DNA from 3 places in the Bradyrhizobium prioriisuperbiae genome. Region 3 is predicted to be linked to each of the others. Evidence: riboswitches for the same ligand, from Rfam matches in the RefSeq annotation. Region 3 holds a riboswitch; each other region holds the start of a gene.
The links. A riboswitch is a leader RNA that binds a small molecule or an ion and turns the genes downstream of it on or off. The one in region 3 is predicted to bind glycine.
Positions count from the first base shown of each region.

Region 1: another riboswitch for glycine. It lies ahead of gcvT (glycine cleavage system aminomethyltransferase GcvT); the one in region 3 lies ahead of RS897_RS39655 (D-amino acid dehydrogenase).
Region 2: another riboswitch for glycine. It lies ahead of RS897_RS31255 (ABC transporter substrate-binding protein); the one in region 3 lies ahead of RS897_RS39655 (D-amino acid dehydrogenase).

Region 1 is NZ_CP135921.1:5,541,504-5,551,616, reverse strand. Features, by position in the region: gene RS897_RS26185 (NADP-dependent isocitrate dehydrogenase) at 1-522, shown strand, start outside; gene RS897_RS26180 (DUF3455 domain-containing protein) at 689-1,198, shown strand; gene ybaL (YbaL family putative K(+) efflux transporter) at 1,223-2,959, opposite strand; gene RS897_RS26170 (hypothetical protein) at 3,195-3,380, opposite strand; gene RS897_RS26165 (hypothetical protein) at 3,554-4,435, shown strand; gene RS897_RS26160 (GNAT family N-acetyltransferase) at 4,442-5,221, opposite strand; gene alaS (alanine--tRNA ligase) at 5,223-7,898, opposite strand; glycine riboswitch at 8,223-8,312, shown strand; gene gcvT (glycine cleavage system aminomethyltransferase GcvT) at 8,459-9,607, shown strand; gene gcvH (glycine cleavage system protein GcvH) at 9,626-9,991, shown strand; gene gcvP (aminomethyl-transferring glycine dehydrogenase) at 10,012-10,113, shown strand, end outside.
Region 2 is NZ_CP135921.1:6,615,603-6,625,715, forward strand. Features, by position in the region: gene RS897_RS31240 (ABC transporter substrate-binding protein) at 1-545, shown strand, start outside; partial or broken gene RS897_RS31245 (tripartite tricarboxylate transporter substrate-binding protein) at 717-883, shown strand; partial or broken gene RS897_RS31250 (tripartite tricarboxylate transporter permease) at 921-1,133, shown strand; glycine riboswitch at 1,235-1,340, shown strand; glycine riboswitch at 1,344-1,459, shown strand; gene RS897_RS31255 (ABC transporter substrate-binding protein) at 1,662-3,272, shown strand; gene RS897_RS31260 (GMC family oxidoreductase) at 3,432-4,982, shown strand; gene RS897_RS31265 (M20 family metallopeptidase) at 5,012-6,187, shown strand; gene RS897_RS31270 (transporter substrate-binding domain-containing protein) at 6,215-6,958, opposite strand; gene RS897_RS31275 (lipocalin-like domain-containing protein) at 7,046-8,131, opposite strand; gene RS897_RS31280 (ABC transporter permease) at 8,121-10,113, opposite strand, start outside.
Region 3 is NZ_CP135921.1:8,548,500-8,558,612, reverse strand. Features, by position in the region: gene RS897_RS39685 (acyl-CoA synthetase) at 1-171, shown strand, start outside; gene RS897_RS39680 (M20 aminoacylase family protein) at 217-1,383, opposite strand; gene RS897_RS39675 (M81 family metallopeptidase) at 1,412-2,920, opposite strand; gene RS897_RS39670 (ABC transporter ATP-binding protein) at 2,972-4,603, opposite strand; gene RS897_RS39665 (ABC transporter permease) at 4,606-5,496, opposite strand; gene RS897_RS39660 (ABC transporter permease) at 5,496-6,437, opposite strand; gene RS897_RS39655 (D-amino acid dehydrogenase) at 6,531-7,934, opposite strand; glycine riboswitch at 7,997-8,106, opposite strand; glycine riboswitch at 8,108-8,228, opposite strand; gene RS897_RS39650 (ABC transporter substrate-binding protein) at 8,404-10,014, opposite strand.

The sequences.
Region 1 (10,113 bases), 3.0 Mb from region 3:
TTCAAGACCCAGTTCGAAGCCAAGCACCTCACCTACGAACACCGCCTGATCGACGACATGGTGGCCTCGGCGCTGAAGTGGTCGGGCGGCTACGTCTGGGCCTGCAAAAACTATGACGGCGACGTGCAGTCCGACACCGTGGCGCAGGGCTACGGCTCGCTCGGCCTGATGACCTCGGTGCTGATGACGCCCGACGGCAACACCGTGGAAGCCGAAGCCGCCCACGGCACCGTGACCCGCCACTATCGCGAGCACCAGAAGGGCAAGGAGACATCGACCAACTCCATCGCCTCGATCTTCGCCTGGACCCAGGGCCTGTCGCATCGCGCCAAGCTCGACAACAACGAAGCGCTGGCTGTGTTCGCCAAGACGCTGGAGAAGGTGTGCGTCGACACCGTCGAAGCCGGCTTCATGACCAAGGACCTCGCGCTCCTGGTCGGCGCCGAGCAGCGCTGGCTCTCCACCACCGGCTTCCTGGACAAGGTCGCCGAGAACCTGACCGCGGCGCTGGCGAAAGCCTGATCAGCAAGGCGCTGATCACAGCGTCTCCCACGAACGACGGAGGCCGGTTCGCAATCATCATGATTGCGAACCGGAGTCATCGGATCTGTTGAACCGATGCGGGCACGCGCACGTCTCACCCCCAAGGTCTTTACCTTGGCGGTCATCTCTCTGGAGCGCGCATCTCATGACATCCATCAAACAACTCGCTTTGACATCGATCGCCCTGGTCGGCTTCGTCGCGAACGCCACCGCGGCCGATACGCCAATGCCCGACGCCGTCGCAGCACCCGGATACGTCGCGGCGCTGACGCTGCATGCGGAGGGCGCGCAGGTCTATGAATGCAAGGCGGATGCATCCGGCAAACTGGGCTGGACATTCCGCGAGCCGATCGCGACGCTTCTCACGGACGGCAAGACGGTCGGGCGGCACTATGCCGGACCGAACTGGGAATACAGCGACGGCAGCGCCGTGGCCGGCAAGGCCATCGGCAATGCGCCGGGCACAACGGCGCAGGACATTCCCTGGCTGAAGCTTGAGGTGATGGCGCAGCGCGGCAGCGGCACACTCAATGGCATTGCGCTGGTGCAGCGCATCAACACCAAGGGCGGCAAGGCCGACGGCGCCTGCACCACCGCCGGCGCGTTCCTGAGCGTGCCGTATGCGGCGGACTATGTGTTCCTGCGCAAGAGCTGAGAACAACCGAGCCTGAACAGGGCCTCAGGCCGCCGATGATCCGGCCGTGACAACCGGCGCGGCCGGCAGGGCAATGTGCTCGATCATCGCCCGGGCGATTTCCTGCTCGCCCATGATCACTGCATTGGCGCCGTGGCGCTGCAGATGCGTGATCTCCTGCTCCGAATGCGCCCGCGCGATGATCGCAAGTCCTGGCGCGACGGCGCGCGCCTTGGCCACGATCTGACCGCCCTCGAAGGCGTCGGGGATCGCCACCAGCAGCGCGCGGGCACCAGTAACATTGGCCGCCTCCAGCATGCCGGGCGCCGCCGCATTGCCGGTGATCACCTCGACACCGCCGCCGCGCAGCCGCTCGACCGCACCAGCATCGTCCTCGATCACCAGGAACGACCGGTCGTCCCGGCGCAGCGCCGCGCTGACCACACTGCCGACCCGGCCGTGACCGACCAGCACGACATGATCGCGCAGCTGGCTGATGGGCAGCGGCTCGCTCGCAGCCTCGGGCGCGGCGGCGGCCGTCGTGCTTGTCACAGTCTTGCCTGTCGCAGTCTTGCCCGCCACCGGCTTGCCATGGGCAGCGAGCACACGATCGAGGATGGCGAAAAACACCGGGTTCAGCAGGATCGAGACGATCGCGCCGGCCAGCACCAGATCCCGCCCTTCCGCCGGCAGCAGCGCCAGGCTGACGCCGAGGCCGGTGAGAATGAACGAGAACTCGCCGATCTGCGCCAGGCTCGCCGAAATCGTCAGCGCGGTCGAGTTCGGATGGCCGAACATCCGCACGATCAGGAACGCGGCAACGGATTTGCCCGCGGTGATGATCAACACCGTCACCAAAAGCTCCAGTGGCTCCCGCACCGCAATGGCCGGATCGACCAGCATGCCGACGGACACGAAGAACAGCACTGCGAAGGCGTCGCGCAGCGGCAACGTTTCTTGCGCCGCACGGTGGCTGAGCTCGGATTCGCTGAGGATCATGCCGGCGAAAAACGCGCCGAGCGCAAACGAGACGTCGAACAGCACCGCGGCGCCGAACGCCACGCCGAGCGAAATCGCAAACACCGCAAGACGAAACAGCTCGCGCGAGCCGGTGTGGGCGACATAATGCAGCGTCCACGGAATGACCCGCCGGCCGACCACCAGCATGAACACCACGAATGCCGCGACCTTGCCGAGCGTCACCGTCAGCGGCCAGATCAGCGCCGACAGGTCCGCGGCCGAGGCCGCCTCGCCTTTCAGGATTCCAGCGAGCGGCGGCAGCAGCACCAGTGTCAGCACCATCGCGACGTCCTCGACGATGAGCCAGCCGACCGCGATGCGGCCGCGCTCGGTGTCGATCAGCCGCCGCTCCTGCAGCGCGCGCAGCAACACCACCGTGCTGGCCACAGACAGCGCGAGCCCGAACACCAGACCACCGCCGACCGACCAGCCCAGCCTCCACGCCAGCCCCATGCCGAGCAGGGTCGCGACCGCGATCTGCACGACAGCGCCGGGGATGGCGATGGCGCGCACCGACAGCAGGTCTTTCAGGGAGAAGTGCAAGCCGACGCCGAACATCAGCAGGATGATGCCGATCTCGGCCAGTTCATTGGCGATGTTCTGGTCCGCGACATAACCCGGCGTGAACGGCCCCATCATGATGCCGGCCAGGAGATAACCAACCAGCGGCGAGATCCTGAAGCGCTGCGCGACCGTGCCGAGAATGAAGGCCAGCACGAGACCGACCACGACGGTCGACATCAGCGGAGTGTTATGATGCATCCGGCATCCTTGAGACGAGCGGGGTTTTCGGGTTTGGCAGCCGCGCCGACCAAGGGTGCGAACAACGATAGCGACAAAACATCGCGTTATGTCGCTGTCACGACAACTGCGCCATGTGTCGCGCTCAAAAGAGCGGCGTTGCGCTTGAAACGTGTAGGCACGTGACAGGTTGGCGCAACGACGCGCGTTCTTCACGCCATCGTGACCATGATCGCCGGCTACCGACCGGTGAGAGCTATTTCGGCGGCAGAGCGACCACTGTCGTGGTGGTACGGCAATCGTGGCACTCGTAGATTCGGAGTCGTCCGTCCGGTTCCAGTGATTCGCTGTACGACAGCCGCATGATCCGGCCGCACGCGGTGCAGAGCATCAGCGGAGCCTCTTCATCGGCACCGAGGCTGGTATTGGCTGCGAATTCCACCGGATTCCCTCCCAGAAACAGGGATCCGCTCGCTGCACGATCGCCAGATCACATCGGCAGTCAGCGTCCCCGGCTCGCTTCGAATCCCACTCCCGGCGAGTCGCAGATAGAAATAGGTCTTTCTGTGTTACGCTGCGCGATCAGAATCGCACCTGATCGGGACTCGCTGCCGCATGCACCGCCTTGTCGGCAAGAACGAAGCGCACTGCGACAACCGCGAAGCCGGCGAGGACAGCTTGCTTGCGGAGGCGGCGGAGCTTCGCGCCCTGCCCGCATTCCCTCAAGCCGTGCATGATTACACCGCCGGCCTCGCTTGTTTTCGTGAATCCCTGCGGCTGTTCAACAAGCTGCTGGCCCAGGAGGCGCGGTTTCGCACCGTGCGTTATCTGCTTTATCTCGATGCCGACCGCGAGCGCTTCGGTCCGGACGGCGGTGCATCCTATGGGCGGCTGCTACAGCTCTGCACGCAACGGCAGGAGATCAGCCCGCGTGTCCTGAAAACCATGCTGGCGCTGTTGACGCTGAGCGGCTTCGTGACGATCCGGCGGGGCAAGACCGATCGCCGCCTCACATTCTATCACCCGACCGAACGCATGATGGGTTTTGCTCGGCAGCGGATCGGCAATGCGGCCGACGCTCTCGACCTGCTGCAACCACAGGTGCAGCGCGCACGAATGTTGCAGGACGACCTGTGCTTCATCCAGCGGACTCTGACCGCGGCCGGACGGGAGCACACCACGGCCACGCCGCCGACCGATCGCATGCCGGAGTTCATCGCATTCTTCGGCGGACGCGAAGGCGCGGCGCCGGTCGTCTTCAGCATCATGCTGGGAGACATGCAGCGAATGCCGACACCGAGCCGGGCCCAGATCGCCGCGCGATTCGGATTGTCCAAGACGCAAGTGTCGAACATCATCACCGAGGGCGCAGGGCTGGGATTTTTTGCCCTGGATCCGGCGGCGGTGCCCACCCCGACACCGCATCTGCGCGACAGCTACCAGCGCTGGATCTCGATCGAGCTGGCCTACCATGCCCGGCACATGCAGCCGGTTTGAGGATCGCTAGCCGCGCGGCAATCGCCGGTAATGATAGCGATGCAACTCGGTCGTCATGCCGAGGCTGCGATAAAGCGCGAGCCCGCCGGTGTTATGGCTTTCAACCTGCAGGCAGGCTCCCGTCGCCTGGTTGAGCTTCGCCCAGTGGAACAACGCTGCCATCAGCCGCCGGCCATAACCTTTGCCGCGCTGCCTTGCCGATGTCACCACGGACTCGCAACACAACAGGTCGCCGTCGAGCACCGCATAGGCCATCGCCACCACCTCGCCGTTCTCGCGCAGCGATGCGAACGCCGCCGGCAGCGCGATCGACTGGATGATATCCTCGTAGATCTCGCTCTGGGCGGGGGTGCGCCCCTGCATGGCATGAATCAGCTTGAGCCAGCTCTCGTCCGCCTCGCTCTGGATCCGCGCGGCGGGATCGCCCTGCATCAGTAGTTCGTCGATCCCACCATAGATCGTGCGACTCTCGCCTTCCGCGGCATAGCCCAACTGTTCGAGTTGGCGATCGATCGCCGGATCGAGCAGCGACGGCAGCCGAATGATCAGCGGCAGATCCTGCGCGCGGAACAGGTTCTCGAAGAACTGCAGGATGGCGCCGTCCATCTCGGCGCCGCCGTGCAGCGGATTGATCGAATTGGCGCGTCGGGTCAGCCCGTCGGCGAACCGCGCCACCCAGCCGTCATGAAAGACGTTGGACAGCGCCGGCCACGCATTGAGGCAGGCGTGTTCGGCGCGCCAGGACAGCGAAGACAGCGCCGACGAAGACAACTCCGTCAGCGCCACATCAGGCTCCGATCGCCGCTTCGATGGCCTTCAGCGCCGCATCGGCCTTGGCGCCGTCGGGACCGCCGGCCTGCGCCATGTCGGGACGGCCACCGCCCCCCTTGCCGCCCAGCGCCTCGGACGCAACCTTGACCAGATCGACGGCGCTGTAGCGCGTGGTGAGATCCGGCGTGACGCCGACCACCACACCGGCCTTGCCGTCTTCCCCGACATTGATGATCGCAACCACGCCGGAGCCGATTTGCTTTTTGCCATCATCGGCCAGGCTCTTGAGATCCTTCATCTCGATGCCCTGCACCGCGCGTCCCAGGAATTTGATGTCCCCGATGGTGCGGATGTCAGTGCCAAGGCTTACACCATTGGCCGCGCCCCCGCCGCCCATGGCAATCTTCTTCTTGGCGTCGGAGAGCTCGCGCTCGAGCTTCTTGCGCTCCTCCATCAGCGCGACGATCCGCGCCGGCATGTCGTCGATGGTGGTGCGCAGTTCGGCAGCCGCCGATTTGGCAAGCCCGATGGTTTCGTTGGCGTGGTGACGCGCCTGGTTACCGGTCAGCGCTTCGATACGGCGAACGCCCGAAGACACCGCACTCTCCCCGGTCACCGAGATCAAACCAATATCGCCAGTGCGCCGCACATGGGTGCCGCCACACAATTCCACCGACCATCCCAGCGCGTTGCCACCGCTCTCGCGCGACAGTTTGCCCATCGACACCACGCGCACTTCGTCGCCGTATTTTTCGCCAAACAGCGCGCGGGCACCGGCCTCGCGCGCATCATCCACCGCCATCAGGCGCGTGGTGACTTCATCGTTTTCGAGCACGACATTATTGGCGATGTCCTCGACGCGGCGGAGTTCATCGGCCGTGATCGGCTTCTGATGCACGAAGTCGAAACGCAGGCGGTCCGGTGCGACCATCGAGCCCTTCTGCGCAATGTGATCGCCGAGCACCTGACGCAGCGCCTCGTGCAGCAGATGCGTCGCCGAGTGGTTGGCGCGGATCGCGGATCGACGACCGTGATCGACGTCGAGCGCCAGCGCCGCGCCTTGTTTTAGTTCGCCCTTCTCGACAGTGCCGAGGTGCACAAACAGGTCGCCGGCGCGCTTCTGCGTGTCGTTGACGCGGAAGGTGACGCCGTCGCCGGTCAGCACGCCGGTGTCGCCGAGCTGACCGCCGGACTCCGCATAGAACGGCGTCTGGTTCAGCACGATGGCGCCGGTGTCGCCGGCCTTGAGGCGATCGACTTCCTTGCCATCCTTCACGAGCGCGGTGACGGCGCCTTCGGCGCTCTCGGTCTCATAGCCGAGAAATTCGGTGGCGCCGAGCTTCTCGCGCAAACCGAACCACACGGTTTCGGTCGCAGCTTCCCCCGACCCCGACCACGACGCGCGCGCCTTGGCCTTCTGCTTCTCCATCGCATCGGTGAAGGAGGCGATATCGACGGAGATGCCGCGGTTGCGAAGCGCATCCTGCGTCAAATCGAGCGGGAAGCCGTAGGTGTCGTAAAGCGTGAAAGCCGTCTCGCCGTCGAACATGTCGCCCTGCTTCAGCGATACGCTCTTGTCGTCGAGGATCGCGAGGCCGCGATCGAGGGTCTTGCGGAAGCGCGTCTCTTCGAGACGGAGCGTCTCTTCGATCAGCGAACGCGCGCGCTGCAATTCCGGATAGGCCTCGCCCATCTCGCGCACCAGCACCGGCACCAGCCTCCACATCAGCGGCTCGCGTGCGCCGAGCAGCTGGCCATGGCGCATGGCGCGGCGCATGATCCGGCGCAGCACATAGCCGCGGCCTTCGTTCGACGGCAGCACGCCATCGGCAATCAGGAACGAGGCCGCGCGCAGGTGATCGGCAATCACCCGCAGTGACGCCTTCATCGGTCCCTGCGGATCGGCGCCGGTGAGATCGGCAATCGTGCGGATCAGCGCAACAAACAGGTCGATGTCGTAATTGTCGTGCTTGCCCTGCAGCACGGCCGCGACGCGCTCGAGGCCCATGCCGGTGTCGATGGACGGCCTCGGCAGCGGGACGCGATTGCCTGGCGTGATCTGCTCGAACTGCATGAACACCAGGTTCCAGATCTCGATGAAGCGATCGCCATCCTCATCCGGTGAACCGGGAGGGCCGCCGGGGATGTGGTCGCCGTGATCGTAGAAGATTTCCGAACACGGGCCGCACGGACCGGTGTCGCCCATCTGCCAGAAATTGTCCGAGGTCGGGATGCGGATGATCTTCGATTCCGGCAGGCCGGCAATCCTCTTCCAGAGCCCAAACGCCTCGTCGTCCTCGGAATAGACGGTGACCAGCAGGCGATCCTTCGCCAGCCCGTAATCCTTGGTGATCAGATTCCAGGCGAGCTCGATGGCGCGATCCTTGAAGTAATCGCCGAACGAGAAGTTGCCGAGCATCTCGAAGAAGGTGTGATGGCGCGCGGTATAGCCGACATTGTCGAGGTCGTTATGCTTGCCGCCGGCGCGTACGCATTTCTGCGAGGTGGTGGCGCGCTGGTAGGGGCGCTTTTCAAGCCCCGTGAACACATTCTTGAACTGCACCATGCCCGCATTGGTGAACATCAAGGTGGGGTCGTTGCGCGGAACCAAAGGCGAGGACGGCACGATCTCGTGGCCGTTTTTCGCAAAATAGTTGAGGAACGCAGATCTGATCTCGTTAACGCCGCTCATGTCCGTCCAATCGCATCATCCGGGCTTCTTCAGCATCCGGATACCTGAAATCCACGCCAAAAGCGCGATGTTTGCGGATTTGAGAACCAGTTTTGGCGCAAACTGAAGGTCCGCCCTCGCCCAAACCGCCCTCGTGGAATACCACGGCGATTATGACGCGCGCAGTTTCCCTTGTCCCGACCTGCTTTTACTGGGAGGGCGCCGGACTGTCCAGAAAGTGTGCAACGGACCAACGGGTTAATCAAATCGGACAAGAACCGTTGATAGGCCGATTGGCTGCGTTGACAGCTCCCCCGGCGCGGTGTTTTGTGGCCCTTAGTTTGAGTACATCACGTCGGGAGAGATCGGCCTTGTGCCGGCGCCGAAGGAGCAACCGCCCCGGAAACTCTCAGGCAAACGAACCGCGTGATGGGACGACATCTGGAAAGAGGCGCAGCCGGCCCCGCGTGAGCGGCCCGGAGAGACGCCCGCCGACGGGATAATACTCTCAGGCACAGCGACAGATGGGGCTTCGACGGGTTTTTGAGGAATGGTCCTCGATCGCCGTCCGGAGTCCGCTAATGTCTTCGTCGTCCGTTGAACACCCCCTGAAACGAACTCCGCTTTATGCGCTGCACCTTGCCCGCGGCGGCAAGATGGTGCCGTTCGCCGGCTATGACATGCCGGTTCAGTACGCGCCCGGCGTGCTCAAGGAACACCTGCACACCCGCGCTGCCGCAGGCCTGTTTGACGTCTCCCACATGGGCCAGCTTCGGCTGCGGCCGAAATCCGGCAAACTTGAAGATGCGGCCCGCGCGCTGGAGCGCCTGGTGCCGCAGGACATTGTCGGCATCGCCCTCCATCGCCAGCGTTACGCCCAGTTCACCAACGAGCGGGGTGGCGTCCTCGACGACCTGATGGTGGCGAACTTTGGCGACCATCTGTTCCTGGTGGTCAACGCCGCCTGCAAGGACGACGACGAGGCGCATCTGCGTGCACATCTCTCCGACACGTGTGAGATCGAATCGCTGCCGGACCGCGCGCTAATCGCGCTGCAGGGACCGAAGGCGGCCGACGTGCTGGCGCCGCTGTCGCCTGCCACAGCCGCTTTGCGCTTTATGAACGCCGGCCCGCAACAGGTGATGGGAATCGCGTGTTACGTCTCCCGCTCCGGCTACACCGGCGAGGACGGCTTCGAGATCTCGGTGCCGGCCGACAAGGCCGAGGCCCTGGCCACCGCCCTGCTCGATCACAACGACGTTTTGCCGATCGGCCTTGGCGCCCGCGACAGCCTGCGGCTGGAAGCCGGTCTTTGTCTCTATGGACACGAACTCGATGTGGCGACCACGCCGGTGGAGGCCGCGCTGGAATGGTCGATCCAGAAAGCGCGTCGCACCGGTGGGGCACGCGCCGGCGGATTTCCCGGCGCCGATGTTATTCTGAAACAGCTCGCCCACGGCGCGCCGCGCCGTCGCGTCGGCTTGCTCGCTGACGGACGCGCGCCGGTGCGCGAAGGTGCCCAGCTGTTCGTGGAACAGGACGACCCGGCCGCGGCCGGCTACGTCTCGTCCGGCGGTTTCGGCCCCAGCAAGATCGCACCGGTGGCCATGGGCTACCTGCCCGCGGCGTTTGCCACTGAAGGCACCACCGTGTTCGCCGACGTCCGCGGGCAGCGGCTGCCAATGCGGGTCGCGCCGATGCCATTCATCACCAACACCTATAAACGCTAGAAACGCTGAGGTTCTGTCATGACCACTCTTTTCACATCAGACCATGAATGGCTGAAGATCGACGGCGACGTCGCCACCGTCGGCATCACCGACTACGCGCAAACCCAGCTGGGTGACGTGGTGTTTGTCGAACTTCCGAAAGTCGGCAAACAGCTGAAGAAGGCCGACGCTGCCGCGGTGGTCGAATCGGTAAAGGCCGCCTCCGACGTCTATGCGCCGATCACCGGCGAGATCGTTGCGATCAATGACGCACTCGCCGCCGAGCCGTCCCTGGTCAATTCCGATCCGGGCGAAGGCGCCTGGTTCTTCAAGATCAAGATCGCAGACAAGTCCGAACTGGACGGCCTGATGGATGAGGCCGCCTACAAGGCGCACACGGCTTAAAGCTTTTCGAGAGGACGATCATGACCGCGCATCGCAAACTGTCGAACGAGGCCGCCACCACCTTCGCACGCCGCCACATTGGTCCGTCGCCACGCGACATCGAGGCGATGCTGGACACCGTG
Region 2 (10,113 bases), 1.9 Mb from region 3:
AGTTCGGCTGCGATGGCGAGATCGCGGCGCGCTACGATTACGATCCGGCGAAGGCGAAGCAGCTTCTCGCCGAGGCCGGCTATCCCGACGGTTTCGACGTGGAACTTGCCAGCTACGTGCTGCCGCAGTGGGGCTCAGCGGTCCAGAACTACCTGCATGCGGTCGGCATCCGCGCCAAGCTCAACCAGTTGCAGACGGCGGCGCTGATCCAGCGCGCAAAGGCCGGCGAGCTGCGTTTGTATCTCGGAAGCTGGGGCAGCTTCTCGATCAACGATGTCTCGGCCATCCTGCCCAACTTCTTTGACGGCGGCGCCGATGACTATGCGCGCGATCCGGACGTGCAGAAATGGCTGCTCGAGGGTGGATCATCCACAGACCCTGATGTCCGCAAGAAGAACTATTCGAAGGCGATCCAGCGCATCACGGAGCAGGCGTACTGGGCGCCGCTGCACAGCTACGTGACGACCTATGGCATTTCCAAGCAGCTCGATTTTACGCCGTATCCGGATGAATTGCCGCGCTTCTTTCTGGCGAAGTGGAAATAGGCGAGTGTCCCGAATCCGAAGTTCGCATCACTTAACCGCACCTTCGGAGCGAACTTCGGATTCGATAAGGACACTCGCAAATATATGATTCGAGTGTGGTCTTTGGTTCAGAAGTTCGCTCGAGGAGCGCGCGGCGATGGTGGAGCGAACTTCTGAACCACCACACGAGGCAAGGGCGGGGCGGAGACCAACGCTGCGGTGCTCGGTAATCACACCATGTTGCAGGCGGACTCCACCGGCTGGCGGCCGCTGATCGATGCCGGCGAGCTGCGGTTGATGATGTGGACCGCGCGGCGCTCTCCGACTTCCCGGACGTGCCGTCGCTCAAGGAGCTCGGCAGGCGGCGCCTTGATTGCGCTGTTGACACTGGGCATTCCGCCCAACGTGGTGCTGGCGTTCGTGCTCGGGCCGTTGCTGGAGAACAATCTGCGCAAGGCGCTGATCCTGTCGCAGGGCGATCTGCTGACCTTTGTGGAGCGACCGATTTCGGCGGCGTGCCTGGTGCTGGCGCTGATCCTTCTGGTCGGCCCGCTGCTGCCGGCGTTGCGTCGGAAGCGCGAGATGGTCGCTCTGGATGAGGGCGGCTGAGCTGCCGGCTGCGCGGGATCGTTCGCATATCATCTGGGCAGAGCTGGTTGAAATTTAACCTTGCTGGCGTTGTGAGCGCGCCATATCGTCCGACCGTCCAACGCGACGATGCGGGAGAGATCGGAGCGAAAACAACATGTTTTCGTGTTCGGCGCCGACGGAGCAACCGCCCCGGAAACTCTCAGGCACAAGGACCGTGTCGTCAGGACGATCTGGAGAGAGACGCCATATGTGCAATATGGCGTCCACCGAAGGGGATATCCGTTAGTGAGCCATGCATCGCGCAATGGCTCGGGCGGATCAAGCTCTCAGGTACCGTGACAGATGGGGCGCCTTTACCGGTCGATGCCGGAGATGAGGCGACTCTAATGCGCGGGAGCTTCTTCAAGGCCATGCCTATCCCAGCAAGTCTCGTCGCCGGACATCGCGGCGCAACGATTAGCCATGCGCCGCGCCAGCGCGACAGCGGGCAAGCCGTCTCCATTGCGAGATCATCAACATCCGCTCAACGTCAATCCAGGGAAAATGATGTCCGTCACTCAGCAAGGCGAAGATTCACCAATATCGGTCAGGCAGGCGCTGCGCTGGCTGCTGGTCGTGGTCATATTGCTATGGCCGACCTGGTCGCAGGCCAAGACGATCCGAGCGGTTATGCATTCAGACTTGCGGGCGCTCGATCCGATCCTTTCATCGGCCTATATCACGCGCGACCACGGCTACATGGTCTACGACACGCTGGTGGCGATGGACTCCAGCTTCACGATCAAGCCGCAGATGGCCGACTGGAAAGTATCCGACGACAAGCTGACCTACACCTTCACGCTGCGCGACGGATTGAAATGGCATGACGGCACGCCGGTCACCTCGGAGGACTGCGTTGCGTCGTTGAAGCGCTGGGCTGCGGTCGACGGCATGGGCCAGAAGCTGATGGAGTTCACCGCCAGCCTGGAAGCCACCGACGCCAGGACGATCACGCTCAAACTCAAGGAGCCCTACGGCCTGGTGCTGGAGGCGATCGGCAAACCGTCCACGCTGGTCCCCTTCATGATGCCGAAGCGGCTGGCCGATACGCCGCCGAGCAAGGCGATCCCGGAGCAGATCGGCTCAGGTCCATTCAAGTTCATTCAGGCGGAGTTTCAGCCGGGTGTCAGGGCCGTCTATGAAAAGAACAGGGATTATGTGCCGCGCACCGAGCCGCCGAGCTGGGCGTCGGGCGGCAAGGTGGTGAAAGTCGATCGCGTCGAATGGGTCACGATGCCCGACGTGCAGACGGCGGCCAACGCGCTTCAGGTCGGGGATATCGATTTCCTGGAGCGGCCGTCGTTTGATCTGCTGCCGGTGCTGCAGGCCAACAAGGACCTGACATCGCGCCCGCTGAATGGCCTCGGCTTTCAGACCATCGGACGGATGAACTTCCTTCATCCGCCGTTCGACAACGTGAAAATTCGCCGCGCCGCCTTGATGGCGATGAACCAGAAAGACGTGCTCGACGCGCTGATCGGAAACCCGCAACTTTACAAGATCTGTGGCGCCGTGTTCGGCTGCGACACACCGCTGGCAACCGACATCGGATCGGACTCCCTGGTCAAGGGCAACACCATGGCGGAGGCCAGGAAGCTGCTCGTGGAATCAGGCTATGACGGGACACCGGTCGTGATTTTGGCGCCGACCGATGTGGTCACGCTCAAGCCTCAACCCATCGTCGCGGCGCAGGCGCTGCGTCAGGCCGGATTCCAGGTGACTGTCCAGACGGCGGACTGGCAGACGGTGAACACGATCTTCGCAAGCCAGAAGCCGCCGAAGGATGGTGGCTGGAACATGTTCTTCACCAATTGGGGCATCGCCGACATCATGAATCCCATTGTCAGCGCTCCCCTGAACAGCAGGGGCCGCAAGGGCGCCTGGGTAGGTTGGCCGGACGACCCGCAGATGGAGGAATTGCGCGATGCCTTCGCGCGGGCCGGTTCGTCGGACGACCAGAAGATCATCGCAAGCAAGATCCAGGCGCGGACCTTCGAGCAGGTGACCTATATTCCGTTGGGACAATATTTCGCTCCAAGCGTCTGGCACAAGGAGCTGACCGGCGTGCTCGATGGTCCGGCCACACCTGTGTTCTGGAATATGGACAAGCCGGAGTGATCGGACGAGATCTCTCGTTCCAACTACGGATCATTGCCTCTCATAGGCATCTGACGCCTGCACGAACACGTCATTCGCTGACCTAGCGATCTGGACGTAAATCAATCTATGATGGGGACTGCCGTCCGCGCCCGTCGATAGTTCGGAGTGTCTAAAACCATGTATGATGTCATTGTTGTCGGTGGCGGCTCTGCCGGTGCCGCAATCGCCGCGCGGCTGTCCGAAGCGAGAGACCGCCGCGTGCTGTTGCTGGAAGCGGGCCTCGACTGGCGCGCCGCTGAGGCGCCCTGGGAGATCAGCACACCCAATCCGATTCCGATCATCCACCAGCGTGAGTTCCAGGAGAAATGGCAGTGGCCCAATCTCTTGACCCGCCGGATTGCTGGGCAGGAGCCACGCTTCTATTGGCGCGGCAAGGGACTGGGCGGCAGCTCGATGATGAACGGCCAGATCGCCATTCGTGGCGTGGCGGATGCATTCGACGAATGGGCCGCCAATGGCTGCACCGGCTGGTCCGCGCGCGAAATCATGCCGCTGTTCTCGGTGATCGAGGATGATGAGGACTTCGGCGACACCAGGGGACACGGACGCGGGGGTCCGCTGCCGGTCTATCGCGCGCCGCCGGACACCTGGGGGCCCGTCGACCGGGGGCTGCGCGATGCGGCGCTCGCCAGCGGCTATCCCTGGTGCGCGGACCTCAACGGGCCGGACGGCGAGGGTGTGGCCTGTTATCCGATCAACAGCCGCAACGGCCGGCGCATCTCCACCAATGAAGGCTATTTGGAGCCGGCGCGCGGCCGCTCTAATCTGGAAATTCGCGGCCACGCACTCGTCGATCGTGTCTTGATCGAGCAGGGGCGGGCCACCGGCGTGCGGGTTCATATCGCGGGCCAGGGCGTCAGCGAGATCCGCGGGCGCGAGATCGTCCTGTGCGGCGGCGCCATCCACAGTCCGGCGATCCTGATGCGCTCGGGCATCGGTCCGGCGGACGACCTGAAATCTTTAGGCGTCGCCGTGCAACGCGATCTGCCGGTCGGCTGTGACTTCTTCGATCACCCGCTGTTCCGCACCACCATCGAACTGCGCGAGGACCTGCGTGCCACGGATCGCGACACCCGTCATACCAATTGCTGCGTGACCTATTCCTCTGGCCTCGCCGACGGCGGCAAGCGCGACATGATCCTGATCGCGTTCAATCATCGCGGCATCGGAATTCCCGCCGCCATCGGCGCCGGACTGTTCAATGCCTATTCGCGCGGCTCGCTCAAGCTTGCCTCCGCTGATCCGGAGATCGATCCCATCGTTGAGGAGAACATGCTGGCGGATTCCCGTGACATGCTGCGGATGACCGACGTGGTGAGACGGATGGCGGTGCTGACGGCGCAGCCGGCGCTTGCCGGCATTGCGGACTGGATTCGTCTGGCGGATACCGAGCTGACTCTGCCGGAGGCCGCGGCGTTGCCCGATGGCGAACTCGAAGCCGTGTTGCGCCAGGTGACCGGAGACATCCAGCATGCCGCCGGCTCCTGCCGGATGACCGGCTTCGGGGATGAGGACGGCGTGGTCAATCCGGATGGCACCGTCAAGGGCATCGCCGGCCTGCGCGTTGCTGATGCGTCGATCATGCCGTCCGACTGCCGGGCCAATACTCACTTCACCACGGTTGTGATCGGCGAAGCCATCGCACGGATGATGATGCGCGCCGGTTGAAATCAAAAATCTGAGATCCAGGACATTCCATGCCCACCAATGCTGAAACAGAAATCACCGAATGGCTGGCGTCGCAGAAGGACGCCATGGTTACGTTGCTGCGGGAGGTGGTCGATATCGATTCTGGATCCTACGACAAGGCCGGCGTCGACGTCGTGGGGACGCGTTTCGAAAAACACTTCGCCGATCACGGCATCTCGGCGTGGCGAGAACAGCATGACACGTTCGGTGACGCGATCCATGCCCTGGTGGCGAAGCCCGGCAGCAACGAGAAGCCGATCCTGCTGATGGGCCATCGCGACACGGTGTTTCCGAAAGGTGAGGTGGCGCGGAGGCCATTCAGCATCGAGGGCAACCGCGCCCATGGCCCCGGCGTGGCCGACATGAAGGCGGGCCTGGTGATGAACGTGTTCGTTGCCGCTGCATTCCAGCGCTTCGGCAGTGCGCCGTGTCCGATCAAGCTATTGATCACGTCCGACGAGGAGATCGCGTCGCCCTCATCGCGTCCGGTGATCGAGCGCGAGGGCCGCGCCGCGCGCGCGGTCTACAATTCCGAGCCCGGCCGTCCCAGTGGCAATGTCGTGACTGGCCGCAAGGGCGGTGTGTTCATGCGTTTTGAGGTGTTCGGCAAGGCGGCGCATTCCGGCACGAGTTTCTTCGACGGCGTGAGTGCCATCGGTGAAATGGCGCACAAGATCGTGCGGATTCATGCGCTGACCAATGCCGACAAGGGCATTACGCTGAATGTGGGGCTGGTCGCGGGCGGACAGTCCGTCAACACCACCGCGCCCCATGCTGAGGGCCAGATCGACCTGCGTTATGTCGATCCCGCGGACCGGGCCGCGACACTGGCCGCGATCGAGGACATCATCGCGACCCCGACCGTCTCCGGCACGTCGGCGAAACTGCACATCAATGGCGAGTTCCTGCCGCTGGTCCAAAGCGAGGGTTCAAAGCACATTTACGACGGGTATCGGGCCGCAGCGAAGGATGTGGGGCTGCCAAATGTCGCCGGCGAATTTACCGGCGGTTGCGCCGATTCCGGTTTCACCGCGGCGGTCGGCGCGCCGACCATCTGCGCCGTCGGCCCCGTCGGCGGCAATGCGCACACGCCGCAGGAGTATCTCGACCTCGACAGTTTCGTTCCGCGCGCCCAGGCACTCGCCCTGGCGATCCTGCGGACGCGCGTCGAGGCCGCCGGATGATCGCTGCAGGCGCAGCGGGAGTCGGTCCTATTTTGTTCGGATCGGCGAGTCCTTCAGTCCGTTGTTGTCATAGGCGCGGCGCAGCTGGCCGTTGGATGTCGCTTCGGTCATGAATTTTGTGACGAATGCCAGCGCGAGCGGGTGGTTCAGCGGCACCGCGACCGCCGTGGTGGTCTGCTTGAAGGTTTCATCCAGCACCCGCGTGCCCGGAATTTTCTTCGCCATGGCATTGAGCTGATCGCGCGACAGCGCGAAGGCGTCGATGTCGCCGGATTTCAGCAGTCCAAAGATTTCGTCATAGGTCTGATAACCCGTCACCTTGGCGGTCTTCAGATGCGCGATGGCGCCACGCATGGTGGTGGTGTTGTTGACGGCGGCGACCTTGATGCCGGCCTGGTCGAGCTGCTGGAAATTGGCGACCTGTGAGCCCGGCTTCACGATGTAGGTCGCATCGGCCACTTCATAAGTCGGCCCGAATGCCATCTTGGTCGCGCGCTCGGGATCCTGCGGCAGGAACGTGACATCCCATTTTCCGCTCGATGCCGTGTCTGTGATCTGTCCTGAATTCTGATGGGCGACATATTCGAGGGGAATGCCGAGTTGCGTGGCCATCTCCTTGCCGAGATCGACCGGCACGCCCGCGTAACCGTCCCCGGTCTTGGTGGACCAGAACGCGCCGCCGGCCGGGCTGATGGCAATGGCGACCCGCAGCTTGCCCGTAGGCGCGATCTCGTCCCTGAGCGGATCGGCGTAGCCAGAATTCATCGTCATCAACACAACTCCCAGAACAAGACCTGACGTCCGCAACCGCGCAAAGCTCTTCATGATATCCTCCAAACCGGATCTGCGCCCGGTCAGCTACTCATACCCCGTCATTTCGAGATAGCCCACTCCACCGTGGCTGCCGCGGATGGTGATCGGCCCCTCCCAGTAGAAGAAGCGCGTGCCCATCCAACTCTGTGCATTCAGCGGAACCGTGTCGATCCGCAGGTTTTTTGCGGGGATATCGACGTGCCAGGAGGTCGGCAGCTCGCGCCCGGCGACGCGGGTCCGCGCCGTTGACGTCATCGTGATCGATCCACCATCGAGCTCTTGCGTGGTACCGTCGGCGCTAATCCAGTTGCCGGCCAGATGATGCTTGCCGTCCTTCTGGCGCAGGCGATACAGCATCAGCTTGTCTCCGCCATCGAGATGCAGCGAGAACCAGTCCCACCCGGTCTGGTCCGGCGCCAGCGGCTGGCTGCTCCACTCCCGGTCCATCCATGCGTTGCCCGTCACGCGGACCGATTTGTTGTCGATGGTGACGGTGCCCGACGCCTGGAAAAACGGTTGGCTGTAATAATACGAGGCCTGGCCGCGTTCCGATTTGCGGCTGTAGCCGGCGTGTCCCTGCAGGACCAGCGGCCTGTCGGCTTCCAGTCTCAGGTCGTAGCTGAAGTTGTCCGCGGATGCGCTGAGCTGCAGCGGCGCAATGGTCTTCTCGGAGACCCCATCGAGCCCGCGCATGTCCCAGGCATCGATCCAGGCATGAAACGGCTGAGCCTCGATGCCGGCTTGCCCGATGCCGCCACGCGAGAGTCGTTCGCTGAAGCGATGCAGGTCGGCGCGGGTCACCGCCGCGTGTCCCATCCAGAGCTGCTTGTCGGCCCAGCCGCTTGCTTGCGGTCCGGAGAGGATGGCCTGTCGAAACAGTGTCCACTGCACACCATGAGGCGTGCCGGTCGCGTCCATAAGATTGGCGGTGACGTACCACCATTCGATCCGGTAGTCCGGATGCGCGCCATGGTCGGCGGGGAAGGCGAATGTCCGGCCCGGCGTCACGGCACTGAAGCCGTCGGCGTTGCCGTCCATGCCGGCGAAACCTTGTGCGCGAGCGGCCTTGCCGCCGATGGCCAGCAGCAGGGAGCTGGCGATGAGAGAGCGCCGGCTGAGATCAGCGTTCATTGGCGAAAATCTTGATCAATTGCGCCGGCGGCATGCGGCGCAGTTTCAGGATCGGCCAAAGCGTGGCGAGCAGGGCGGCCGACAGCGCCACGGCCAGCAGCATCAGCAGTTGCGACGGAAAGACATGCAGCGGCAGCCGCCAGCCGAAGGCTTTGACATTGACCACGGCCAGAAGGCACCAGGCGACGGCGAGGCCGAGCGGCAGCGACAGCAGTGTGGTGACCAGCGCCAGGGTCATGGTCTTCAGCAGTTCGATCGCGGAGAGGCGTCCCAGCGTCAGGCCGATGGCCCATAGCGGCGCGATCTGCGGCAGGCGCGTCATGCTCAGGATCAGGAGGCTGGTCAGCAACGCCAGGCCGGCGACGCCCAGCGTCAGCGTGTTCAGCGCCGCTGTGACGGCGAAGGTGCGATCGAAGATCCGGTTCGACTCCGCCTTCACGGCGGACTGGTCCGCGATCTGCCGGTCGCCCAACCCGAACTGAGCCTGGATCGCAGCGATAAGGGCGGGAACATGGTCCGGCAGAACGCGCAGTCCAAATCGCGTCTGCGGCGTTTGTGGAAACCGCTCGATCAAGCTGCCGATGGCGACGGCGATCTGCCCCTTGGGATTGCCGTAGTCGGCATAGACGCCTGCGATTGTCAGCGGCCAGACTCCCGAGGGCGTGGGTACGCGCAAAGTATCGCCGACGGCGACTTTCAACCGGCGTGACAGTTGTTCGCTGACAAACGCGTCGCCGCGCTGCAGGCGATCCCATGGATTCGCCGATGTCTCGAGCAGCGGCCAGCGCTCCCGGTAGCTCGGATGATCCGCCAGCCCAAACAGCTCGATCGGCTGGCCGCCCAATTGGGTGTCCGCGCGCGCGCCCGGCAGCACCGCGGTGACGTCGGGACGCCGCAACAGCCACTGCTTGAGTGCCACGGCTTGCGTTTCGTTGGCAGCGCTCAGATAGACTTCGGCGAACAGTCGCCCATCCAGCCAGCTGATGAAGGTGGTCCGGAAACTTCCGACCATGGTGCCGACACCGACATTGACCGCAAGCGCAAGCAGCAGCGCCATCAAAGCGAGTGAGAGCCCTGACAATTGCTGTCGGCTGTCGGCCCAGAACCATTGGACCAGCGGACCGCGGGCCCAGCGCTGCGCCAACGATAGTATGAGATTCAGGATCACCGGTAATCCCAGCGCCGCCCCGAGCAGCAGCGCGCCAAGAACGATAAACCCGGCGAGCAGCGAGTCCCACAGCATGAGGACGACGATCGCCATCAGCAGGATGCCGATGGCGAGCAGCCCCTGATAGGTCAGCCAGACCTGTTGTGCGTGTTGCCAGGCGCGCGGCTGGGCGCCTTCAAGCAAGGACAGTCGGGACAATTTTGCGAAGCTGCCGGCGGCGGCCACCAACGCGCCCGCAACGCTCATGGCGAGACCGGCGGCCCACCACACGGGCTTCAGCGTGAGTTGTCCCCCGATCTGCGCGCCATACAGTCCGCGCAGGCTGGCTGCAACATCGGGGAGAAGAGACGCGGCAATCAGATAACCAAGGATCAGCCCGATCAGGCCTGATCCCAGCGCCAGCACCACCAGTTCGATCGTCAGGCAGGCATTGAGAGTGACGGTGGATACGCCGCAGGCCCGAAGCGTCCGCAACATCGGCAGGCGCTGCTCGAAGGCGAGGCCGATGGCGGAGTTGACGATGAACAGGCCGACCAGGAACGACAGCAGGCCGAACGCGGTCAAATTGAGATGAAAACTGTCGGTGAGTTGTTCCAGGTCGCTCTCGGTGTCGGGCTCGACGCGCCGCAACCGGTCGCCGGCAATGTCATTGAGCGGTTTTGCCGGGCCGACGGCTTTTCCGATCAGCAGGCGGGAGATCTGACCGGGCCGTCCCAGCAGCTGCTGCGCGATGCCGATATCCACGAGCAACACGCCCGGTGCCAGCTGTTGCTGAACCCGCAAAGGCGGAAGCGGCACGCCGGCCCGCGATCGC
Region 3 (10,113 bases):
CTGCGGCCGGGCCATGAGCCGGACGAGGCCGGTCTCACGGCGCATGCGCGCGAACATCTGGCGCCGTTCAAGGTGCCGAAGCAGTTCTTCTTCACGCAGAACCTGCCGCGCAACACGGCAGGCAAGCTCTTGAAACGCGAACTGCGGGTTACGTACGCCGACAAATCATGACAGCACACAGCGCCGGCTTTCGCCGGCGCTGGCTTTTGCTTTTGCTTATGCGGACAGCGGCAGGCGCGTCTCGATGATGCGCGAGAACAGGCTGGCGCCGACCGGAAGGATAGCGTCGTCGAGCACGAAACCGGGATTGTGCACCGGCACCGAGCCTTCGTGGCCCAGCCAGAAATAGGCACCGGGCACCGCCTGCAGCATGTCGGCGAAATCCTCGCTGCCCATTTTCGGGCTCGGCGTGGTCGAGACATTCTCGCTGCCGACGATTTCGCGTGCCACTTCGGCCACCGCGTTGGCATGTTCCTCGTGGTTGACCAGTACCGAGAAGATGTCGCGAATGTTGACGTCGATTTCGACCTGGAAAGCCGCGGCGATGCCCGCCGAGATCGTACGCATGCGCTCGCGCACCAGCTTGCGCACGTCGTCGGAGAAGGCACGAACGGTGCCGGCGAGTTTCGCTTCGCCGGGAATGACGTTATAGGCCGAGCCGGCGTGGATCTGGGTGATCGACAGCACTGCGGACTTGAGCGGATCGACGTTGCGGCTGACGATGGTTTGCAGCGCCTGGCCCAGCGCCATCGCGATCACCACCGGGTCCTTCGAGCGCTCCGGCATCGCGCCGTGGCTGCCATAACCCGAGATCGTGATGTCGAAGAAGTCCGCTCCGGCCATGCTTGGCCCCGGAAACACCGTGAGCTGCCGCGGCCCGAGATCGGGGGCGTTGTGCAGGCCATAGACTTCGTCGCAGGGAAAGCGCTGGAACAGCTTGTCTGCGATCATCGCGCGGGCACCACCGAGGCCTTCCTCGGCAGGCTGGAAGATAAACACCGCGGTGCCATCGAAATTGCGGGTTTCCGCCAGGTAGCGTGCGGTGCCCAGCAGGATGGTGGTGTGGCCGTCATGGCCGCAGCCATGAAAGCGGTTCGGAATGGTCGAGCGCCAGGGCAGGTTGGTCTTCTCTTCCATCGGCAACGCATCCATGTCCGCGCGCAGTCCAATGCGGCGGCTGCCGCCACCCTTGCCCTTCAACAGCCCGACGACGCCGGTGCCGCCGACGCCGCGATGCACTTCGATGCCCCATTGCTGCAACTTATCGGCGACGATTCCCGATGTACGGTGCTCTTCGAAGCCGATTTCGGGATGGGCGTGGATGTCGCGACGAATGGCGGTGAGTTCGGAAGCGAAGCTGTCAATGCGATCGAGATTAGGCATGGTTTGTCCGATTCAATTGTTGATCTGATTATTGCGGCTTGAAGGCCGGGCCGTTCGGTTTGATGCGGACGCCGGCGCGCAACCGCGTCCACGGCAATGCCGCGGTATCGGCCGGCATCGCGCCGGGCGCCGCGCAAACGATGATGGTCTCTGCGATCGGCTCGAAATCGGCGCGGAAGTGCACCGAACTCTTGTTGACCAGGATCGACTGCGCGGTTGGCTCGATTCCGACAAAACGGAACATGGCCTGGTCCGCGAGCTGTGCCTTGCGCGATCCGAGCACGATCCGCACGTCGCCGATCCGCAGGCAGGCCGAGGGGCCGAGGTTCATCTGGCTGCCGCCGAAATAGGGGCCGGGGGCAACGAAGCGCCCATCGGACAGGCTCTCGACCACGAAACTCTCCTTGAACGGTGCATCGCCGGGAATACCCGACTTGCCACCGAGCGCAAGCGTCACGGTATTTCCAGCGCCTGCGGCATGCGCCGCGCGCGCGGATTCCGGATCGACGATGACGCCGATGGCGGCTTTTGTGGCGCCGTTCTTCAAAAGCGCGCGCAGCATGCCGGTGGTGTCGGAATCGCCGCCAGCGCCGGGATTGTCCTGGGTGTCCGCGATCACGATCGGTTTGGTCGCGGTCGCAGCCAGCGCCATCGCATGGACGACGCCCTCGTCAGGCGCGAAGATCTTGCCATCGAATGCGTTTTCCTGATCGGCGATCAGCTTGCAGATGATATCGGCGGCCTTGTCGGCATCGTCCTGGGTCTTGCCGTAGGCAACGACGACCGGACCGCAGTCGGGGAAGTCGGCTGCGGGAAATCCGGGTGCGAATGACAGCGTCGGCACGGTCTCGCTTTCGAGTTCGGCAAGGTGCGCATAGATGCTTTTGCACGGCTCGACGCTGGTGCACTGCCAGCTGATCGGAATCAGGAACGGCATTTGCCGGAACGCTTTGGCAAAGCGCCGTTTTGATCCAAGCAGCAGTGCCAGGTGACGGGCCGCGGCCCGCCCGGTGTCGGCCATGTCGATATGCGGATAGGTACGATAAGCGACCAGTGCATCGGCATGCTCGACCATCGCAGGCGTGATGTTGGCGTGCAGATCGAGGCTGACAACCAGCGGAAGGTCCTTGCCGATCACCTTGCGCACGCGTGCCAGCAATTCGCCTTCGCCGTCGTCGAAATGCTCTGTGACCATGGCGCCGTGCAGATCGAGATAGACACCATCAAGCTTGCCTGCAGCGGCGATGCCGTCGACGATGCTGGTGGCGATGCGTTCATACGCGCCCTTGCGGACATGCGCGGAGGGGCTGGCCGCGCACCAGATTGTCGGCACCAGCTCCCAGCCGTTTGTTTCGGCGTCATCGATAAAGCCGGCGAGCCCGACATTGATGTTGCGAATTTTCCGGGTGACGTCCGCGCCGGTCTCCATCGCCGGCCAGCCGCCGCCATGCACAAAGCCGTCGTATTCGGCTTTGGTCGGAGCGAATGTGTTGGTTTCGTGCAGGAAGCCGCCAACGGCGATCCGGAATGCCGACATTAATTTACCTTGCGCTTTTCGCGTCTTCTGACTTGCGTTTGTGGGATGGATCTACTGGACGATCATAGGACGAAAATTCGCGAAGTCCCAGTCTCGTCCGGGTGCGGCTTCCAGTAGCTGCTTGGTGTAGGCCTGCTGCGGATGGGTGAGAATCTCGCCCGCTGGGCCCTGTTCGACGATGCGGCCGTGCTGCATCACCATGACGTCATCGCAGATCTGGGCTGCAACTCGCAGATCATGGGTGATGAACAGCAACGCAATGCCGAGCCGGGCCTGGATATCGTCGAGCAGCTTCAACACCTGCGCCTGCACCGAGACGTCGAGTGCGGAGACCGCCTCATCGGCGACCAGCACGTCCGGATCCATGGCGAGTGCGCGCGCAATGGCGATACGCTGGCGCTGGCCACCGGAGAACTGGTGCGGGTAGCGCGAGATTGCGTCGGTTGGCAGGTCCACGAGCTTCAGCAACTCGCGCGCACGCGCCAGCGCGGTCTGATGCGGCGTTCCGTAATTGACAGGACCCTCCGCGATGGTCTCTCCGACTGTGAGCCGTGGATTGAGCGAGCGATAGGGATCCTGGAAGATCATCTGGATACGCTTGCGGTGCGGCTGTAGCAGGCGGCGCGACAGGAACGAAATCTCGTGCCCGCCAAGCCGGATGCCGCCCGACGTTGGGTCGATCAGGCGTACGATGCAGCGGGCAACGGTCGATTTGCCCGATCCGCTCTCGCCAACGATGCCCAGGGTACGGCCCTTGTGCAGCGTCAGCGTCACATCCTTGGCGGCGGCAACTTCACGCACGCCCCCGAACAGCGACCGCTCGCGATAGACCTTGCTGAGACCGGTGGTGTCGAGCACCACGGGTTCCTGAGTAGCCTCTCGCGCGGCGCGGGGAATCAGGCTTGGCACCGTCGACAACAGGTTGCGGGTGTAATCCTGGGTCGGATTGCGCAGCACGTCCTGCAAGGCGCCTTGTTCAACGAGGCGGCCGTGCCGCATCACTGCGACCTGATCGGCGATCTCGGCCACCACACCCATGTCGTGGGTGATGAACAGCACCGCGGTGCCGTGATCCTTCTGCAGGTCACGGATCAGGGTCAGGATCTGCTTTTGCGTGGTAACGTCGAGCGCTGTGGTCGGCTCGTCGGCGATCAGCAGTTTCGGTTCGAGGATCAGCGCCATCGCGATCATGATGCGCTGGCGCTGACCGCCGGACAGACGGTGCGGATAAGAGGAGAAGATCCGCTCCACATCCGGCAGTCGCACGTGTTCCATCATGGAGAGGATGCGCTGGCGCCGGGCACGCGCATCGAGCGTCGTGTGCGTGCGCAGCACTTCGTCGATCTGGCGGCCCACCGGAACCACCGGATTAAGCGCCGTCATCGGTTCCTGGAAGATCATTGCCATGGTGGTGGCGCGCAGCTGCCGCAGGCGGCGATCGCTGGCGGAACGGATCGCCTCGCCAACCAGTGTGATGCTGCCGCCAGCGACTGCCAGTGACTTTTTCGGCAGCAGCCCCATGGTTGCGAGCGATGTGACCGATTTGCCGGACCCGCTTTCGCCGACCACGCACAGGGTCTTGCCGGCATGCGCCTGCAGGGAAATGCCGTCGATGATTCGCTCGCCGCCCCGTCGTGCTCGCAGCTCGACGACCAGATCCTTGATATCGAGAACAGGTGCCATGCTCATTTGCCGCCCTCCCGCTGTTTCATGCGCGGATCGAGCGCGTCACGTGTGGCATCGCCAATCAGGTTGATCGACAGAATTGCGATCGAGAGCAACAGGCCCGGCCAGAAGATCAGCGATGGCTTGATCTGAAAGAACGCGCGGCCCTCGGCCATGATGTTGCCCCAGGTCGGCGTTTCCGGGCTGATACCGGCGCCGAGGAACGACAGGATCGCCTCGGTCAGGATGGCGGAGGCGCAGATGTATGTGCCCTGGACGATCAGCGGCGCGATGGTATTGGGCATCAGGTGCCGCCATAGAATTTTCGGCAGGCTCGACCCCATGGCAAAGGCGGCCTCGACATAAGGTTCTTCGCGCGCGGACAACACCACCGAACGCACCAGCCGCACCACGCGTGGGATCTCCGGAATGACGATAGCGACCAGAACCGTCTTGAGGCTGGCGCCGGAGAGCGAGATCACGGCGATGGCGAGCAGGATGCTGGGGATCGCCATCAGGCCATCCATGATGCGCATGACGACCGCATCGATCCATTTGAAGAAGCCCGACACCAGTCCGATCGACAGCCCAATCGCGATGCTGATCACGGCGGCACCGATTCCGATCAGCAGTGAGATCCGGCCGCCGTAAAGGATGCGCGACAGCAGATCGCGGCCATAGGCATCCGTGCCGAGCGGAAATTCCGCGCTGGCCGGCTTCAGTCGCAGCGATGGCATCAATTGCAGTGGATCGTGCGGGGCCAGCCAGGTTGCGAAAATCGCCGATGCGACGACAAGCGTCAGGCACACCGTGGCGGTGGTGACGATCGGGCCGGAGGCGAGGAATTTCAGCCGTGAGCCGCCGGGCATCGTCAGCGGAACAGGGGAGTCCATGACAGGTTCGATGGCCATCAGTAACGAATCCGCGGATCGAGGAATGTGTAGGCGACGTCGATCAGGAGATTGATCGCCACGTAAAGTCCACTGGTCAGAAGAATGACGCCCTGGATCACAGGATAGTCGCGCGCGAGCACCGCATCGACGGTCAGGCGTCCGATGCCGGGCAGGTTGAACACGCTTTCGGTGACCACCACGCCTGAAATCAACAGGCCGAAGCCGGTACCGATCACGGTGATGACGGGCACTGCCGCATTGCGCAACGCGTGCTTCATCAGCACGCCGCCTTCCGCAATGCCCTTGGCGCGGGCGGTGCGGACGTAATCTTCACCCAGCACGTCGAGCATCGACGCGCGGGTCATGCGGGCAATGAGCGCGATGTAGATGAACGACAGCGCCAGCGTCGGCAGCAGCGCGCGTTCGAAGAACGGGCCGAAGCCGCGTGTGATGCTGCGGAAGCCCTGCACCGGCAACCAGCGCATGTCGATCGCGAACACCTGCACCAGGACGTAACCGACCACGAACACCGGCACTGAAAATCCCAGTACCGACAGCCCCATCACGAAGCGATCGATCCAGGTCCCATGCTTCCACGCGGCGATCACGCCGAGTGGCACTGCGATAAGGATCGCCAGGATCATGGTGGTCAGGGCGATGCTGATGGTCGGCTCGAGCCGCTGGCCGATCATGCTCAGCACGGGGACGTTCGAAATCAGCGAGACGCCGAGATCGCCGTGCAGGATCTTGCCGACCCAGGTGACGAACTGTGTCGTCAGCGGTTCGTTGAGGCCCAGAGAAGTGCGGATGCGTTCCAGTTGTTCCGGCGTTGCCATGTCGCCGGCGATGATCGCCGCGGGGTCGCCGGGCGTGAGGCGCAGCAGCAGGAATACGAACAGCGCGACCACCCCCATGACGGGAATAGCGGCTAACAGGCGTCGAATGAGATAGCCGAGCATTGGCGTCTATCTCCGGCTACACAGGGTTGTGAAGCCGAGGCCGTGTCGCAACGAACTCATGGTCCCCCCACGATGTGTGTCATGCGTATCTCGTCATTTTTGGTTGGAAAACTGGCCAGAGAGGCCATGATTTCGGGGCAAATAGTGTGCTAACGGCGGCGTTCTATCAAGGGGTGATAAAGCCTGTTTGAAGCCTGCGGAGGACGCTCCCACGTCGTCATGCTCAAGACTGAGGGATGGCGAAGTGGGTGGGACGTTGGATCCGCGCCAGCCCTCGATGACATGGGCGATGATCTGAGCCGTTGCGGCCGAGAGGGTCCAGCCCAGATGTCCGTGGCCGGTATTGTAGAACACGCCGGGTGTCCGTCCGGGGCGCACCACCGGCATCATGCTCGGCATCATGGGGCGGAGCCCTGCCCAGGGTATGACTTTCGAGGTGTCGATATCGGGAAAGTTATGGCGCACCCAGTCCACCAGCGGTCGAACGCGGTCGTCACGAATGTCACGATTGAAGCCGTTGAATTCGGCGGTGCCGGCCACCCGGAAGCGATCGGTGCCCAGCCGGCTGGTGACGATTTTCGCGGCCTCGTCGAGCAGGCTGACCCGGGGGGCGGCGTGTCGGCTCTGCGATGCATCGAGCTGCACCGTGATCGAGTAGCCCTTTACCGGATAGACATTCACCCGATCGCCGAGCATGGCTGCGAAATCGCGGCTTGCAACACCGGCGCAGATGACGAGGCCGTCTGCTTGCAGCTCGCCCCGGGACGGTGCCGACCCCTCGTCTGCCATGTCGTTCCAGCCGATGCTGAAACCGGAGCCGGCACGGGCGATGGTGTCGATATCGGCTTCGTGAATGAACGTCGCGCCGCGGCGGATGCAGGCTTCGGCAAGGCCACGGGTGAATTTATGAATATCGCCGGTCGCGTCCGACGGTGTGAAGAAGCCGCCGTAATAGGTTTTCTGCAGTGTCGGCTCGATGCTGCGGATTTCGTCCGGTGTCACCGGGCGGCGATCGAGTCCACCTTGTTGCAGCAGCGTATTGACGCGCAGGCCGGCGTCGAAGCCTGTCTTGTCGTGATAGATGTGGAGAATGCCGCGGCGCTCGAGATCGAACGCGATGTTCTCGCGTTCGGCGATGGCGAACAGATGTCGGCGCGCTTCGATCGCGAGTTGCGTGGTTGCGATGGTGTTCTTGCGGTAGTTGCCGATGTTCCCGATGAATTCGCTCATCCAGGAATATTTGTGCCAGCTCGGCTTCGGATTCATCAGAAGCGGGGCATCGCTTGTGAGCATCCAGCGCAGGCCCTTGAGGATGGTCGAAGTGCTGTTCCAGACCTCGGCATTGCTGGCGGACAACTGGCCGCCATTGGCGAACGATGTTTCCATCGCTGCGTAACGATGCCTGTCGAGGACAGTGACCGTATAGCCGCGTTCAAGCAGGGCGTAAGCAGTCGTTACGCCGGTGATCCCGGCGCCGACGATGGCGATGTGAGGCATGTGTCTCGAAGCTCCCGTGCGTTAGAGTCGCCCCCACACCGGCAAAAACCGGTCGAGGCGCCCCATCTGTCACGGTACCTGAGAGCTTGATCCGCACGAGCGAAGGGCTCGTTGACGGATTATCCCCTTCGGTGGACGACCCATTGTGAACAGGCCGTCTCTCTCCAGATTGTCCTGACGTTACGGTCCTTGTGCCTGAGAGTTTCCGGGGCGGTTGCTCCGTCGGCGTCGAAACAAAAACATTGTGCTTTAAAAACACTCGGCTCTCGTTTCGATCTCTCCCGCATCGTCATTTGGACATGCAATCCATAGGATAAGCCTCAAAACTGGGCAAGGCTAAATTTCCATCCCACATTGCCGTTCGTTTGTGCAGTGCGGTGATCGCAAGAAAAAGCGCCGGCATGATCTGAAAAGAAAACGGGACGAGATCGCTCTCGCCCCGTGTCGTTCATCGGGCTGTTGCGGCCGCTTAGTCGGCCTTGTCGACATTCCAGAACACCGGCGTTGCCGCGCCGTCGAGCACGCCGGTCAATTCCTTCCGCCAGACACTCGGAACCCTGTATTCCCCGAGCGGGATGTAGGTGACCTGTTCGTAGTTTCGCTGCTGAATGTCCGTTGCGATTTTCTTGCGTTCATCGGGAGATTCGGCACGCACGAAGGCATCGCGCAGAGCTTCCATCTTGGGATCGTCCGGCCAGCCGAACCAGCCGCCGCTTTTGCCTTTGCCGTTCAGAGTGACATGCACGACGGGATTGAGAATGTCGGCACCAACCCAGTTGGTGAAGAACATGTTCCAGCCGCCTTCCTTCGGCGGCTTCTGGCTGGCGCGCAGTGTCACCACCGTCTGCCAGTCCATCGCGAGCACGTTGACCTGAAAGCCTGCCGCGCGCAGCAACTGCGCGGAGACGATCGGCTGTGCCTTCAGCGTGACCACGTCGCCCGGCGCCATGATCACCACCGGCGTGCCGTCGTAGCCGGATTCGGCGAGCAGCTTTTTCGCTTCCGCCATGCCGTCGCCCTTGACCAGGGATTCCGATCCGACATCGGTCGCATACGGCGTGTCGCAGCCAAAGATGGCTCCGCAGACCTTGTAGTATTTCGGGTTGCCGACCAGCGCGTCGAGCACGTTTTTCTGGTTGAGCGCGAGGAGGGCGGCGCGACGCACCTTGACATTGTCGAATGGAGGATAGAGGAAATTCATCCGTCCCAGCGTCTGATAACCGAGAATATTGAGAACGCGCGATTCCAGCTCCTTGTTGGCTTCCAGCACCGGCAGCAGGTCGAACAGCGGCGTTTCGATGAAGTCGATGTCTCCGGACTGGATTGCATTCATCGCGGTCTGCGGGTCGGGCATCGTGATCCATTCGACGCGGTCGACCTTCACCACCTTGCCGCCCGAGGTCCAGCTCGGCGGCTCGGAGCGCGGCACGTAATCCTTGTTCTTCACATAGACCGCCCTGACTCCAGGCTGGAAATCCGCCTGTTCGAACTTGAACGGCCCGGAGCCGATCTGTTCCGGGATAGCTTTGTCCGGCGGGGTCTCGGCGATGCGTTTCGGCATCATGAAGGGCACCACCGACGACGGCTTGCCGATCGATTCCAGCACCAGGCCGTAGGGCTCCTTCAGTTTCAGCGTGATGGTTTTCGCGTCGGTGGCCTCGAGGCTCGCGGTGAACTCCATCAGCTTCTGGCCCATGCCGTCACGGGCACCCCAGCGCCTCAACGAGGCTACGCAATCTTCCGCCGTCACGGGCTTGCCGTCATGCCATTTCAGGCCGTCGCGCAGTGTGAAGGTGTAGGTCAGCCGGTCCTCGGATACCTTCCAGTCCGCCATCTGCGGCTGAACCTTGAAGTTGGAGTCCATCGCCAGCAGGGTGTCGTAGACCATGTAGCCATGGTCGCGGGTGATATAGGCGGTGGTGATGATCGGATCGATCACCCGCAGGTCGGAGTGCATCACCGCTCGGATGGTTTTGGCCTGCGCCCAGCTCGGTACCGCAAGCGTTGCCGCGACAAGCAGCCCTCGCAGCGCGCCTCTGGCGCCGGCCGTTGAGCTCGTTCCTCGCAAAGTAAAAGACATCACATCTCCTGATTGAAGTCGCGTGGGTCGTTGAGTGAGGTGGCAGCGAAAGAAAGATGTCTCATCGCCTTCGCCACGTTTCAGCAGCGCATAAGCAAG